Regions from separate parts of the Ottowia sp. SB7-C50 genome, predicted to be linked through region 2. Evidence: predicted binding sites of a transcription regulator. Region 2 holds the regulator's gene; the other holds the start of a gene.

The links. The regulator FNR, encoded in region 2, switches genes on or off when oxygen is low (the NO sensors DNR and NnrR bind a similar motif). The targets are predictions, from matches to a motif close to TTGATNNNNATCAA.
Positions count from the first base shown of each region.
Region 1: R0D99_RS07330 (hemerythrin domain-containing protein) is a predicted target of FNR. The motif match lies at 2,108-2,121, and genes of this name have one in related genera.

Region 1 covers NZ_CP136995.1:1,531,892-1,537,684, reverse strand. Annotated here, with positions in the region: gene R0D99_RS07345 (ferredoxin--NADP reductase) at 1-621, shown strand, start outside; gene coaD (pantetheine-phosphate adenylyltransferase) at 717-1,217, opposite strand; gene rsmD (16S rRNA (guanine(966)-N(2))-methyltransferase RsmD) at 1,387-1,992, opposite strand; gene R0D99_RS07330 (hemerythrin domain-containing protein) at 2,214-2,759, shown strand; gene R0D99_RS07325 (pitrilysin family protein) at 3,036-4,442, opposite strand; gene R0D99_RS07320 (pitrilysin family protein) at 4,649-5,793, opposite strand, start outside.
Region 2 covers NZ_CP136995.1:1,681,054-1,686,846, forward strand. Annotated here, with positions in the region: gene nuoN (NADH-quinone oxidoreductase subunit NuoN) at 1-937, shown strand, start outside; gene R0D99_RS08030 (DUF2818 family protein) at 940-1,248, shown strand; gene R0D99_RS08035 (NUDIX hydrolase) at 1,245-1,835, shown strand; gene R0D99_RS08040 (DUF1178 family protein) at 1,840-2,313, shown strand; gene fnr (fumarate/nitrate reduction transcriptional regulator Fnr) at 2,368-3,087, opposite strand; gene hemN (oxygen-independent coproporphyrinogen III oxidase) at 3,278-4,660, shown strand; gene R0D99_RS08055 (sulfite exporter TauE/SafE family protein) at 4,753-5,433, shown strand; partial or broken gene R0D99_RS08060 (sulfite exporter TauE/SafE family protein) at 5,474-5,793, opposite strand, start outside.

The DNA of each region.
Region 1 (5,793 bases), 150 kb from region 2:
GCGTATTCCATCGTCAGCCCCAATTACCAGGAAACGCTGGAATTCCTCAGCATCAAGGTGCAGGACGGCCCGCTGACCAGCCGGCTGCAGCACATCCAGCCGGGCGACAGCGTCATCGTTGGCCACAAGCCCACCGGCACGCTGCTGATCGACTACCTGCTGCCGGGCAAGCGGCTGTACCTGTTCGGCACCGGCACGGGCCTGGCGCCGTTCATGAGCATCATCCGCGACCCCGACACCTACGAGAAGTTCGAGGAAGTGATCCTGGTGCACGGCTGCCGCCTGGTGTCTGAACTGGCCTACCGCGACTACATCACGCAGGAACTGCCGAAGCACGAATTCCTGGGCGAGATGGTGACCCAGCAGCTCAAGTACTACCCCACAGTGACGCGCGAGCCCTTCCCCACGCAGGGCCGCATTCCCGACCTGATCGAAAGCGGCCAGATGGCGCGCGACCTGGGTGTGCCACAGATCGACCCGCAGGTCGACCGCGTGATGCTGTGCGGCAGCCCCGAGATGCTCAAGTCCATCAAGCACGTGCTGGAAACGCGCGGATTCAACGAAGGCAACACCACCACGCCGGGCGACTTTGTGGTGGAACGGGCGTTTGTGGAGCAGTGAACGCGCGGCGGCAAAGAAACATGCCTCCAGCGCAGTCCAGATTAGCACATGTAGCTATCTTTTAGATAGCAAATGGGCGCCGACCCCAAGTCGCTTCAAACGGCCTGACGCGCGCGCTTCTTCTCCATCAGGCGCTGCAGCACCAGCGGCGCCACATACGGCGCCACGTCGCCGCCCAGTTGCGAAATCTCGCGGATCAGCGTGCTGCTGACCGACTGCAGCGTGGCCGCGGGGGTGAGGAAGATGGTTTCCACGTCCGGCGCCAGGTTGCGGTTCATGCCGGCCAGTTGCGCTTCGTAGTCGAAGTCGGTCACGCCGCGCACGCCGCGCACCATGGCCTTGCCGCCGCGCGCCACCACGAAGTCGCGCACCAGTCCGTCAAACGGGGCCACGCTCACGTTGTCGTAGCGGCTGGCGGCGTCGCGCGCCAGTTCCAGCCGTTCGTCCAGCGTAAACAGCGTCTTCTTGTGGTGCGCCATCGCCACGGCGATGATGACTTCATCGAACAACCCGGCCGCGCGGCGCACGATGTCTTCGTGGCCAAGCGTGATGGGATCGAAGGTGCCGGGGTAGACGGCGATGACGTGGCGGCTCATGGGGCGTGGTCTCCTGCGTTGGCGAACATTATTGCCGTGCCGAAATACCGTCATTCCCGCGAAGGCGGGAATCCATGCATCCACCAGCAGCACCCGTGCGCAACGCTTCTGGCTTCCCGCCTTCGCGGGACTGACGATGGAGGTACAGCCTCAAGCGGTGACTTTCGCATCAACCCGCGCAACGCCACAGCAGATGCGCGTGAACGGCGCCGGCCTGGAGGTGGCGGTGCACGGCCAGGCCGGCGTCGGCCAGCGCCGCATCGTTCCACGCGGCGGGTGCTTCCAGGTAGACGAAGCCCTGCGGCTGCAGCGCGCGCGCGGCGGCGGCCAGCGCGGGGGCGAACAGCGCCGCGGCGTCGAACGGCGGGTCGATCAGCACCAGATCGATGCCACCCGGTGCGAGCGCGCCCAGCGCCGCCACGCCATCGCCGCGCTGCACGCGCACGGCATCGGCTTTCAAGCGCGCCTTCAGCGTGCGCAGCGCGGCGACCAGGGCCGGGTCCTGTTCCACCAGCAGCACCTCGGCCGCGCCGCGCGACGCCGCTTCCAGACCCAGCGCGCCGGTGCCGGCAAAGGCATCCACCACGCGCCAGCCGGTCAGGTCCTGCCCCAGCCAGTTGAACAGCGTCTCGCGCACGCGGTCGGGCGTGGGGCGCAGGCCGGGCTTGTCGATCACGGGCAGCTTGGTGCGGCGCCACTGGCCGCCGATGATGCGCACTTCGTGCGGCGCATGGGCGGTGCGGCGGTCGGCAGGCGTGGCGGGTCGGCGAGGCATGGCGCGATTGTCGCCGCGCCCGCCTGCCCGGATATTTCATCGTGGCGACGTCCAGCGCGCCCGGCGGCGGGATGCCTGCGCGTGCGGCGTGGCGCAGCAGGGGCCAGGTGCCAGGCTGACCTGCATCAAGAATCGTCTGCGTGGCGGCGCGCGGCAACACCACCGGGGGCCGCGTTGCAGTACCCTTTGCAGCTTGTGGACACCCCGGACCGGAGCCCGCCATGACCCCATCGCCCAACCCGCCCGTCGACACCGACGCCCCGCTGAACAATTTTTCGCAATGCCACGCCGGCATCCTTCAGCACCTGGACAGCTTTGGCGAACTGCCGGCCCTGCTGGCCCCGGCGCAGCGCGCGCGTGCCGTCGCCGAGGACATCGTCCAGTTCTTCCGCACCGCCGCCTTTGCGCACCATGACGAGGAAGAGCGCGAGCTGTTCACCGCCGTGCTGGCCGCCGCCACGCCGGGCGAGGAGCGCGACCAGGTGCAGCAGATGACCGACGCGCTGACGCGCGAGCACCGCGACATCGAGGCGCAATGGAATGCGCTGGAGCCGCAGCTGAAGAAACTCGCCAAAGGCCAGCCGGCCGAGGTGGACGGCGACGCGGTGCGCCGCCTGGTCGATCAATACAAGGCGCACGCGCGCTGGGAAGAGCTGGAATTCCTGCCGCTGTCAGAGCGCATCCTGGGCCGCAACGGCAACCACATGGCCGCGCTGGGGCTGTCGCTGCACATGCGGCACCAGCCTGGCTTTCTGGCGCATATTTAGGCGCCCCCTGTGCCGCTGCGTCGCTTCCCCCAAGGGGGGACGGCACCAGCGGCCGGGCAAAGCCCGCTCCGCGGCGCCAGAATGAGTCTTCCCCCTGTGCCGCTGACGCGGCTTCCCCCAAGGGGGACGGCGCCAGCGGCCGGGCCAAGCCCGCTCCGCGGCTCCCCAGCATGGCCTGCTCCGCGGCCTTTTGAATACGGTGGGGGGTGCCCGCCTGCGCGGTGCATTGCTCCTGATTTAAGAGCTGCTTGCGCTTGTCGAGCTTGCGCTGGCGGCCTATTTGACTTGTGATTTTGGCGCGGCGCCGCCGAGCACCACCGTCACCATCTTCTCAGGTTGCAGCACGCGCTGGAAGGCGGTCTTGATCTGGTCGGCGGTGACGGCTTTCACCCGCTCGGTCCAGTGCTCCAAGTAGTCGAGCGGCAGGTTGTTCCAGGCGATGTTGGCCACGTTGTCGAGCAGCTTGCGGTTGCCGTCCAGGCGCAGCGGAAAGCCGCCGATGAGGTTGTCCTTGGCGGCCTTCAGTTCATCGGGCGTCGGGCCGTTTTGGACGAAGTCGGCAATCACCTGCTGCGACACCGCCAATGCGTCGGCCGCCTGATCGGGCCGGGTCTGCAGGCCGGCGGTGAAGGCGCCGGCGTGCAGGCCGGGGGCGAAGTAGCTGTACACGCTGTAGCTCAAACCGCGCTTTTCGCGCACCTGCGTGGTCAGGCGCGAGGTGAAGCCGCCGCCGCCCAGGATGTGGTTGCCGACCAGCAGCGCAAAGAAATCCGGGTCGCTGCGCTTGTAGCCCGGCTGGCCGATGAGCACGTGGGCCTGCGCCGATTCAAAGGGGATGCGCTCGTCTTTCGGCGCCGGCAAAGGCGCCACCTCGGCCACCGGCGGCAGCGGCCCGCAGGTGGAGCCTTGGGGCAAGCGGCTGAGCAGCTGCGTCACGATCTGGTCGGCCTGCGCGCGGGTTACGGCGCCAACCAGGCTGACCTTGGCGCGGCACGGGCGGATGAAGTCGGCGTAGCGCGCGCGCATGTCGGCCGTGGCGATGCGCGCCAGCGATTCGGGCGTGGTCTCAAAGCCATACGGGTGCTCGCCGTACACGCCTTTCTGGAACGCCAGCCCGGCGATGGTGCCGGGGCGCGTGCGCGCTTCCTTGATCGACGCCGAGATGCGCTGGCGCTCGCGCTGCCACACGTCGTCGGGCCAGGCCGGATCGCCCAGCTCGCGCGCGGCCAGCTGCACCGACTTTTGCAGCAGATCGGGTTCGGTCAGCGTGCGCAGTTGAAAGCTCATGCGGTCGTCGCCCGCGCTGCCGCCGAACGACGCGCCCAGATCGGCCCAGGCTTCGCCCAGCTGGTTTTCGTCCAGCGCCGGCTGGCCATCGCGCGCGGCCACGCCCTTGCCGGCCATCAGCGCGGTGACGCTGGCCAGGCCTGCCTTGTCGGCCGGGTCGCGCCGGCTGCCGGCGTCGAAGTCGGCCTGCACGTCGAGCATGGGGATGGCCATGCTTTCGACCAGATAGACCTGCGCGCCGCTGGGTTGTGTCCAGTGCTGGATGGGGATGGCGGCGAAGGCGGTTGAAGCGGCAAAAAGGGCGCCTGCGCTTGTCAGACAAGCCCAAGCAGCTATCGTTTTGGTAGGAGCGGGCTTGCCCGCGATGGGACGTCGGTCACGCGCGATGCGCCGCATCGCGGCCAAGGCCGCGCCCGCCATTTTTGAATCAATTTGGGCTGCAGCCCTTTTCTGGTCAGCGCAAGCAGCTATTTTTTTGATAGTTTTCATCGGTTTTCAGGTATTTCTCCCTCTCCCACGCGCGGGAGAGGATTGGGGTGAGGGCGACGCCGCCCCCCCTCACCCCCACCCTCTCCCCGCAGGGGCGAGGGAGCCAGAGGCATTCAATGCCGCGCCCCCGCCGGCGCCGCGCGCGGCTTGGCATTCGGGTCGCGCGGCTGCGGCAGCAGTGTGGCGACGGTGAGCTGCTCGTCGCCGAAATACTTTTGCGCCACCGCCTGCACCTGCGCCGCCGTCACGCCGCGCAGGCGCGCCATCAGGCGTTCATCGGCGTCGAGCGGCAGGCCCTGGATCCAGTAGTGGCCCAGCTCCTGCGCCTGGCCCATGACCGAGTCGCGCTTGTAGACCTCGCTGGCCACCCATTGCGTCTTTACGCGGTTCAGCTCGGCCTCGCTCACGCCCTCTTTGGCCACACGCGCCACCTGCGCGCGCAAGGCCGCTTCGACCTGGGCCGCGGTCTTGCCGGCAGCGGGCACGCCAGTCAGGCTGAACAACTGTGGGCCGCGCCCGAGCAGGCCGTTGCCAGCGCCGGCCGAATCGGCCACGCGGTCCGGCCCTTGTGTCAGCGCGCGGTCCAACCGGGCGCCGCCGTAGCCGTCGAGCACGGCCGACAGCACCGTCAGGGCCAGCGCGTCGTCGTTGTCGGGCGATGGGTCTAGCGAGGTCATCTTCGGCACGCGGAAGTTGAGCGACACCAGCGCCTGCTCGGCCGGCGCCTTGACCTCGATGCGGCGCGGGCCGATCTGCGCCGGCTCGGGGCGCGGCTTGCGCTCGGGCAGGGCGTGCGTCTGGATGCCACCGTAATGCTTCTTGGCCAGCGCCAGCACGGCCTGCGGATCGACATCGCCCACCACCACCACGGCGGCGTTGGCGGGGGTGTACCAGGTCTGGTAGAAATCGCGCGCGTCCTGCGCGGTCAGGCTGTCCAGATCGCCCATCCAGCCGATCACCGGGCGGCGGTAGGGCGAGGCGATGAAGGTCACGGCGCGCTGCTGCTCGCCCAGCACGGCGCGCGGGTTGTCTTCGGTGCGCATGCGGCGCTCTTCCTTGACCACCGCCAGCTCCTTGGCGAACTCTTCGTCGCTGTAGCGGTTGTGGGCAAAGCGGTTGGCCTCCAGCGCCATCACGTCGCCCAGGCGGTTGGCCGGCACTTGCTGGTAATAGCCGGTGTAGTCCATGCTGGTGAAGGCGTTCTCGCGCCCGCCCACCTGCGCCACGCGGCGCGAGAACTCACCCGGCGCCAGCTTGT
Region 2 (5,793 bases):
CACCGGCACGCTGGACATTGGCGGACTGTTCAAGGCCGTATCTTCCGGGCAGATCCGGCACACCGTGCTGGTGTTCGGACTGGTGTTCGTCGTAGCTGGCGTGGCGTTCAAGTTCGGTGCCGTGCCTTTCCACATGTGGATTCCCGACGTGTATCAAGGCGCACCCACGGCGGTCACGCTGATGATCGGCGCGGCGCCCAAACTGGCGGCGTTTGCCATGGCGATCCGCCTGCTGGTCGAAGGCCTGTTGCCGCTCGCCTTCGACTGGCAGCAGATGCTGGGCCTGCTGGCCATCGCGTCGCTGCTCATCGGTAACCTGGCGGCCATTGCGCAAACCAACATCAAGCGCATGCTGGCGTATTCGACAATCTCCCACATGGGCTTCGTGCTGCTGGGTCTGATGGCGGGTGTGGTCAATGGCAACGCGCTGGCTGCGGCCAATGCGTACAGCTCGGCCATGTTCTACGTCGTGACCTACGTACTGACCACGCTGGCGGGTTTCGGCGTCATCCTGCTGCTGTCGCGCGAGGGGCATGAGAGCGAGGAGATCGCTGACTTCGCCGGACTCAACAGCCGCAGCCCGCTGTACGCCGGCATCATGGCGATTTGCCTGTTCTCGATGGCAGGGCTGCCGCCCTTGGTGGGTTTCCAGGCCAAGCTGTCGGTGCTGCAGGCACTGGTCAGCACGGGGCAGGGCGCCTACATCGGGCTGGCCGTGTTCGCCGTCATGATGTCCTTGATCGGCGCGTTCTACTACCTGCGCGTCATCAAGGTCATGTACTTTGACGATCCGGTGTCCGACGCCGCCCTCGATGCGCCGATGGACATGCGTGCCGTGCTCACGGCCAACGGCGCGTTGCTGCTGATTCTGGGCATCCTGCCTGGCGGATTGATGGCGCTGTGCGCCAAGGCCATCGTGCAGATGCTGGCCACCTGAGAATGAGTCAATCGGTTTCGATCTGGCTGCTCATTCTGCTGGCATTCGTTGCCGCCAACCTGCCGTTCGTCAACCAACGCCTGTTGACCGTGGTGCCGCTCAAGGCACCGGTCAAGAACCTGGCCTGGCGGCTCGCTGAATTGCTGTTCTGGTATGCGGTCGTCATCGGTATCGGCATGGCGATGGAGCGCGCGGTGGGGCAGAACCAGTCGCAAGGCTGGGAGTTCTACGCCGTCACCGGCGCCATGTTCCTGACGCTGGCGTTTCCGGGCTTCGTCTATCGCTATCTGGTGCGCCGGGGCGGCCGATGAGCGACCATCTGGCCGAGGTTCGCGTCGACGGGCGCGAAGTCCTCAAAGGGCACTTTCTCCACGCCTTCTGCGATCAAGTCAGACTGCCCGATGGCACAACGGCACAGCGCGAATACGTTGTTCACCCCGGCGCGGTGATGATCGTGCCGTTGCTGCAGACGGCCACGGGTTCGACCGAATTGGTGCTGGAGCGGCAGTATCGCTACCCTGTGCAGCAGGTGATGGTGGAGTTTCCCGCCGGCAAGCTCGATGCCGGCGAAACCACGCTCCGCTGCGCCCAGCGCGAGCTGCGTGAAGAAACCGGGTACACCGCCCGTGAATGGGCGCGTGCCGGCGTGCTGCATCCCGTAGTGTCCTACTCGACCGAATTCATCGAGATCTGGTTTGCCCGCGACTTGCAAGCGGGCGAACGCCGTCTGGACGAGGGCGAGTTTCTCGATGTGTTCACCTTGCCCGTCCACGAATTGATTGCCTGGTGTCGCGATGGCCAGGTCACCGACGCCAAGACGCTTATTGGGGCGCTCTGGCTGCAGAACGTGCAAAGCGGCGCCTGGAAGCTGGATTGGCAGGCAGCGGTGCCCGACTGACGCCATGAAAGTGCTCGACCTTCAATGCACGCACGGCCATGCTTTCGAGGGCTGGTTTTCGTCCGAGGACGACTTTCAGGACCAGCTCACGCGGCAGTTGCTGGCGTGCCCGATGTGCGGCGACAGCCAGGTCGTGAAGCTGCCCAGCGCGCCCCGGCTTAACCTGGGCTCGACGACCGCGCCGGCCACACCGTCGGCTCCCCCGTCCGCAGTACCGACCGAACGTTCCACGGCAGCGGTCATGCCAGCTGCGGCGATGCAGGCCGCCTGGCTGCAAATGGTGCGTCGCGTGGTGGCGTCTACCGAGGACGTGGGCGAACGCTTTGCCGAAGAGGCGCGCCGCATGCACTACGGCGAAGCGGCGGAGCGGGGGATTCGGGGCCAGGCCTCCATCGAGCAGACGGAAGAATTGCTGGACGAAGGCATTGTCGTGCTGCCGCTGCCTTTGCCGCCCGGCTTCAAGGACACGCTTCAGTAACTCTTGGTCTTGGTCGCCCTGCGAGGACGGCAGGGGCGGTGTGATGGCAGTCGCTCAGGCGCACGCCGGCGCGTTGACGATGGCGCGCAGCGCTTCCGTATCCACAATGCGCACGTGGCGCTGCTTCACTTCGACGATGCCTTCCTCGGCAAACTTCGAGAACGTGCGGCTCACGGTTTCGAGCTTCAGCCCCAGGTAGCTGCCGATTTCTTCGCGGGTCATCCGCAGCACCAGTTCGCTCTGGGAAAACCCGCGCGCATGCAGCCGCTGAACCAGGTTCAGCAGGAAGGCGGCCAGGCGCTCTTCGGCGCGCATGCTGCCCAGCAGCAGCATCACCCCGTGCTCACGCACGATCTCGCGGCTCATGATCTTGTGTACATGCGTCTGCAGGGCCGGCACCTGGCGCGACAACTCCTCGATGCGGTCGTACGGCATGACGCAGACTTCGGCGTCTTCCAGCGCCACGGCATCGCACGTATGTCGGTCGCCCACGATGCCGTCGAGGCCGATGATTTCTCCGGCCATCTGGAAGCCTGTCACCTGATCGCGGCCGTCCTCGGTGGCGATGCAGGTCTTGAAGAAGCCCGTGCGAATGGCATACAGCGCATTGAAAGTATCGCCGTTGGAGAACAGCGGCGATCCCCGCTTGATCTTGCGCCGCGTGGCGACCAGGTCGTCCAGCTTGCCCAGGTCGTCGCCCGACAGACCCATCGGCATGCATAGCTCGCGCAGGTTGCAGTTGGAGCAGGCGACTTTGATGGTTTGCGGCGTCATGCGGGCACGTGGGCAAGGTGGATCTTGAGCATCGTCAAGCAAGCCCATTTTAGGCCATGCGGTCGTTGCACCCCAAAGCCTTGATTCAACGCAAAAACCCGACGAATCCGCTCGGATACCTTGATCATTGTCAAGGCGCCAGCCGCTCGACACGGCGAAAGTTCGGGGTCAGGTTCAAAGGAAAAAAGCGATGACCGCCATCACCACCGGACTGCTGACCAAGTTCGACGTTCCCGGCCCGCGCTACACCTCGTATCCGACGGCAGACCGGTTCGTCGAGGCTTTTGGCGAGGCAGACTATGTGCAGGCGCTGGACCAGCGCCGCGCCGGCCCCGCGGCGCTGGCGTTGCCGTTGTCGCTGTACGTGCACATCCCGTTTTGTGAATCGCTGTGCTACTACTGCGCGTGCAACAAGATCATCACCAAGCACCATGAGCGCAGCGCACCTTATCTGCGCTATCTGAGCAAGGAGGTGGACCTGCACGTGCAACACCTGGGTGCGGGCCTGCCCGTCAGCCAGTTGCACCTGGGCGGCGGCACGCCCACCTTTTTCAGCGACGATGAACTGCGCGAGCTGATGTCCATGCTGCGCCGCAACTTCAGCCTGGTGCCGGGCGGTGAATACTCCATCGAGGTGGACCCGCGCACCGTGGACGAGGCACGCCTTGAAACGCTGGCGCGACTGGGTTTCAACCGCCTTAGCCTGGGTGTGCAGGATTTTGACCCGCTGGTCCAGAAGGCCGTGCACCGCATCCAGCCGGCCGACAAGGTGTTCGCGCTGGTCGATGCGGCGCGCCGCATCGGCTTTGAATCGATCAACGCCGACCTGATCTACGGGCTGCCCAAGCAGACGCCGGAGTCGTTCGAGCGCACGCTGGCGCAGGTGAGCGAACTGCGGCCGGACCGCATCGCGCTCTACGCCTATGCACACCTGCCGGAGCGCTTCAAGCCGCAGCGCCGCATCATCGCCATCGACCTGCCGGGTGCGGCCAACAAGGTCGCCATGCTGGCGCGCGCGCTGGCCGCCTTTGAAGCGGCCGGCTACGACTACATCGGCATGGACCACTTCGCCCTGCCCAACGACGCGCTGGCGGTCGCCAAGCGGCAGGGGCGGCTGCACCGCAACTTCCAGGGCTACAGCACGCAGCCGGATTGCGACCTGATCGGCCTGGGCGTGTCCGCCATCGGCAAGGTGGGGGCCACCTACAGCCAGAACGCCAAGTCGCTGGAGGAATACCAGGACCTGCTCGACCACGGGCATCTGCCGGTGGTGCGTGGCTTGGCGGTGTCGCGCGACGACCTGCTTCGCCGCGCCGTCATCATGGCGTTGATGTGCCAGGGCGAGGTGTTGTTCGAGTCGATCGAGCTGGCGCACCTCATCGACTTCCGCGATTACTTCGCTGCTGAGCTGGAAGCCTTGCGCGCCATGGAGGACCAGGGCCTGGTCAAGCTGAGCGATACCGGCATCCAGGTCACGGCCCTGGGCTGGTTCTTCGTGCGCGGCGTGGCCATGATGTTCGACAAGTACCTGCAGGCCGACCGCACGCGCGCCCGCTTCTCCAAGATCATCTGATGTCGCGCCGCGCCACAGGGGCAAGGCTTCGATGACAGAATGACGGCGAGCCTTTGTCGGCTCGCCTCTGGTTTTGCGTATCCACTGACTGCATGCAAGCTTCTCTTGCCGTGACCGCCCTTGTCATGGGCCTGGCGGGCGGCCCCCACTGTATTGCCATGTGTGGCGCGGCCTGCGCCGGCATCGGGCAGGCGGCGGCGCCGCGCGGCACGCAGGCCATCGGGATGTTCCAGGTGGGGCGCGTGGCGGGTTACGCCGCGCTGGGCGCGGTGGCCTCGGCCACCATGCAGGGGCTGGGCTGGCTGACGGTGCAGTCCGCCGCGCTGCGGCCGCTGTGGACCATGGTCCATGTCGCGGCCATCATGCTCGGCTTGTTGCTGCTGATCCAGGCGCGTCAGCCCGCGTGGCTGGAAACCGGCGCGCGCCGCGTGTGGGCCAGGGTGCGCTCGGCAACGCAGTCCATGGGCCTGGTGGCGCCGCTTGGCCTGGGCGTGGCTTGGGCCTTGTTGCCGTGCGGGCTGCTGTATTCGGCCGTGATGGTTGCGGCGCTGGCGGGCAGCGTGCCCGGCGGCGCGGCCGTCATGGCGCTGTTCGCGCTGGGGTCGGGCGTATCGCTGTGGGCCGGTCCGTGGCTGCTACTGAAGCTGGGCAACCGCACAGACAGGCCATGGGGCATGCGCCTGGCGGGTCTGGCGCTGCTGCTGACCGCCGGCTGGGGCTTGTGGATGGGCCTGGTGCACGATCAGGCGCCCTGGTGTGTCGTGCCGCGCTGACTGAGCGCGCTGGCGCACGTCCTGCCCACGGCTGCGGCCATCAACCCGCCAGCGCCGACAGCCCCTTGTTCAGCATGTAGACCGACAGCACAGCCAGCACGACCGCGAAGGCGCGCTTGAGCTTCTTGACCGGCAGCGTGTGCGCGGCCTTGGCGCCCACCGGCGCCATCAGCACGCTGCAGCACGCGATGACCACCAGCGCAGGCAGCCACAGATAACCGAACGAATAGGGCGGCGTGTCGGTCAGCCCTTGCCCCGCGACGACGTAGCCCGCCACGTTGGCCAGCGCAATCGGAAAGCCCAGCGCAGCGCTGGTGGCCACCGCGTTGTGGATGGCGACGTTGCACCAGGTCATGAAGG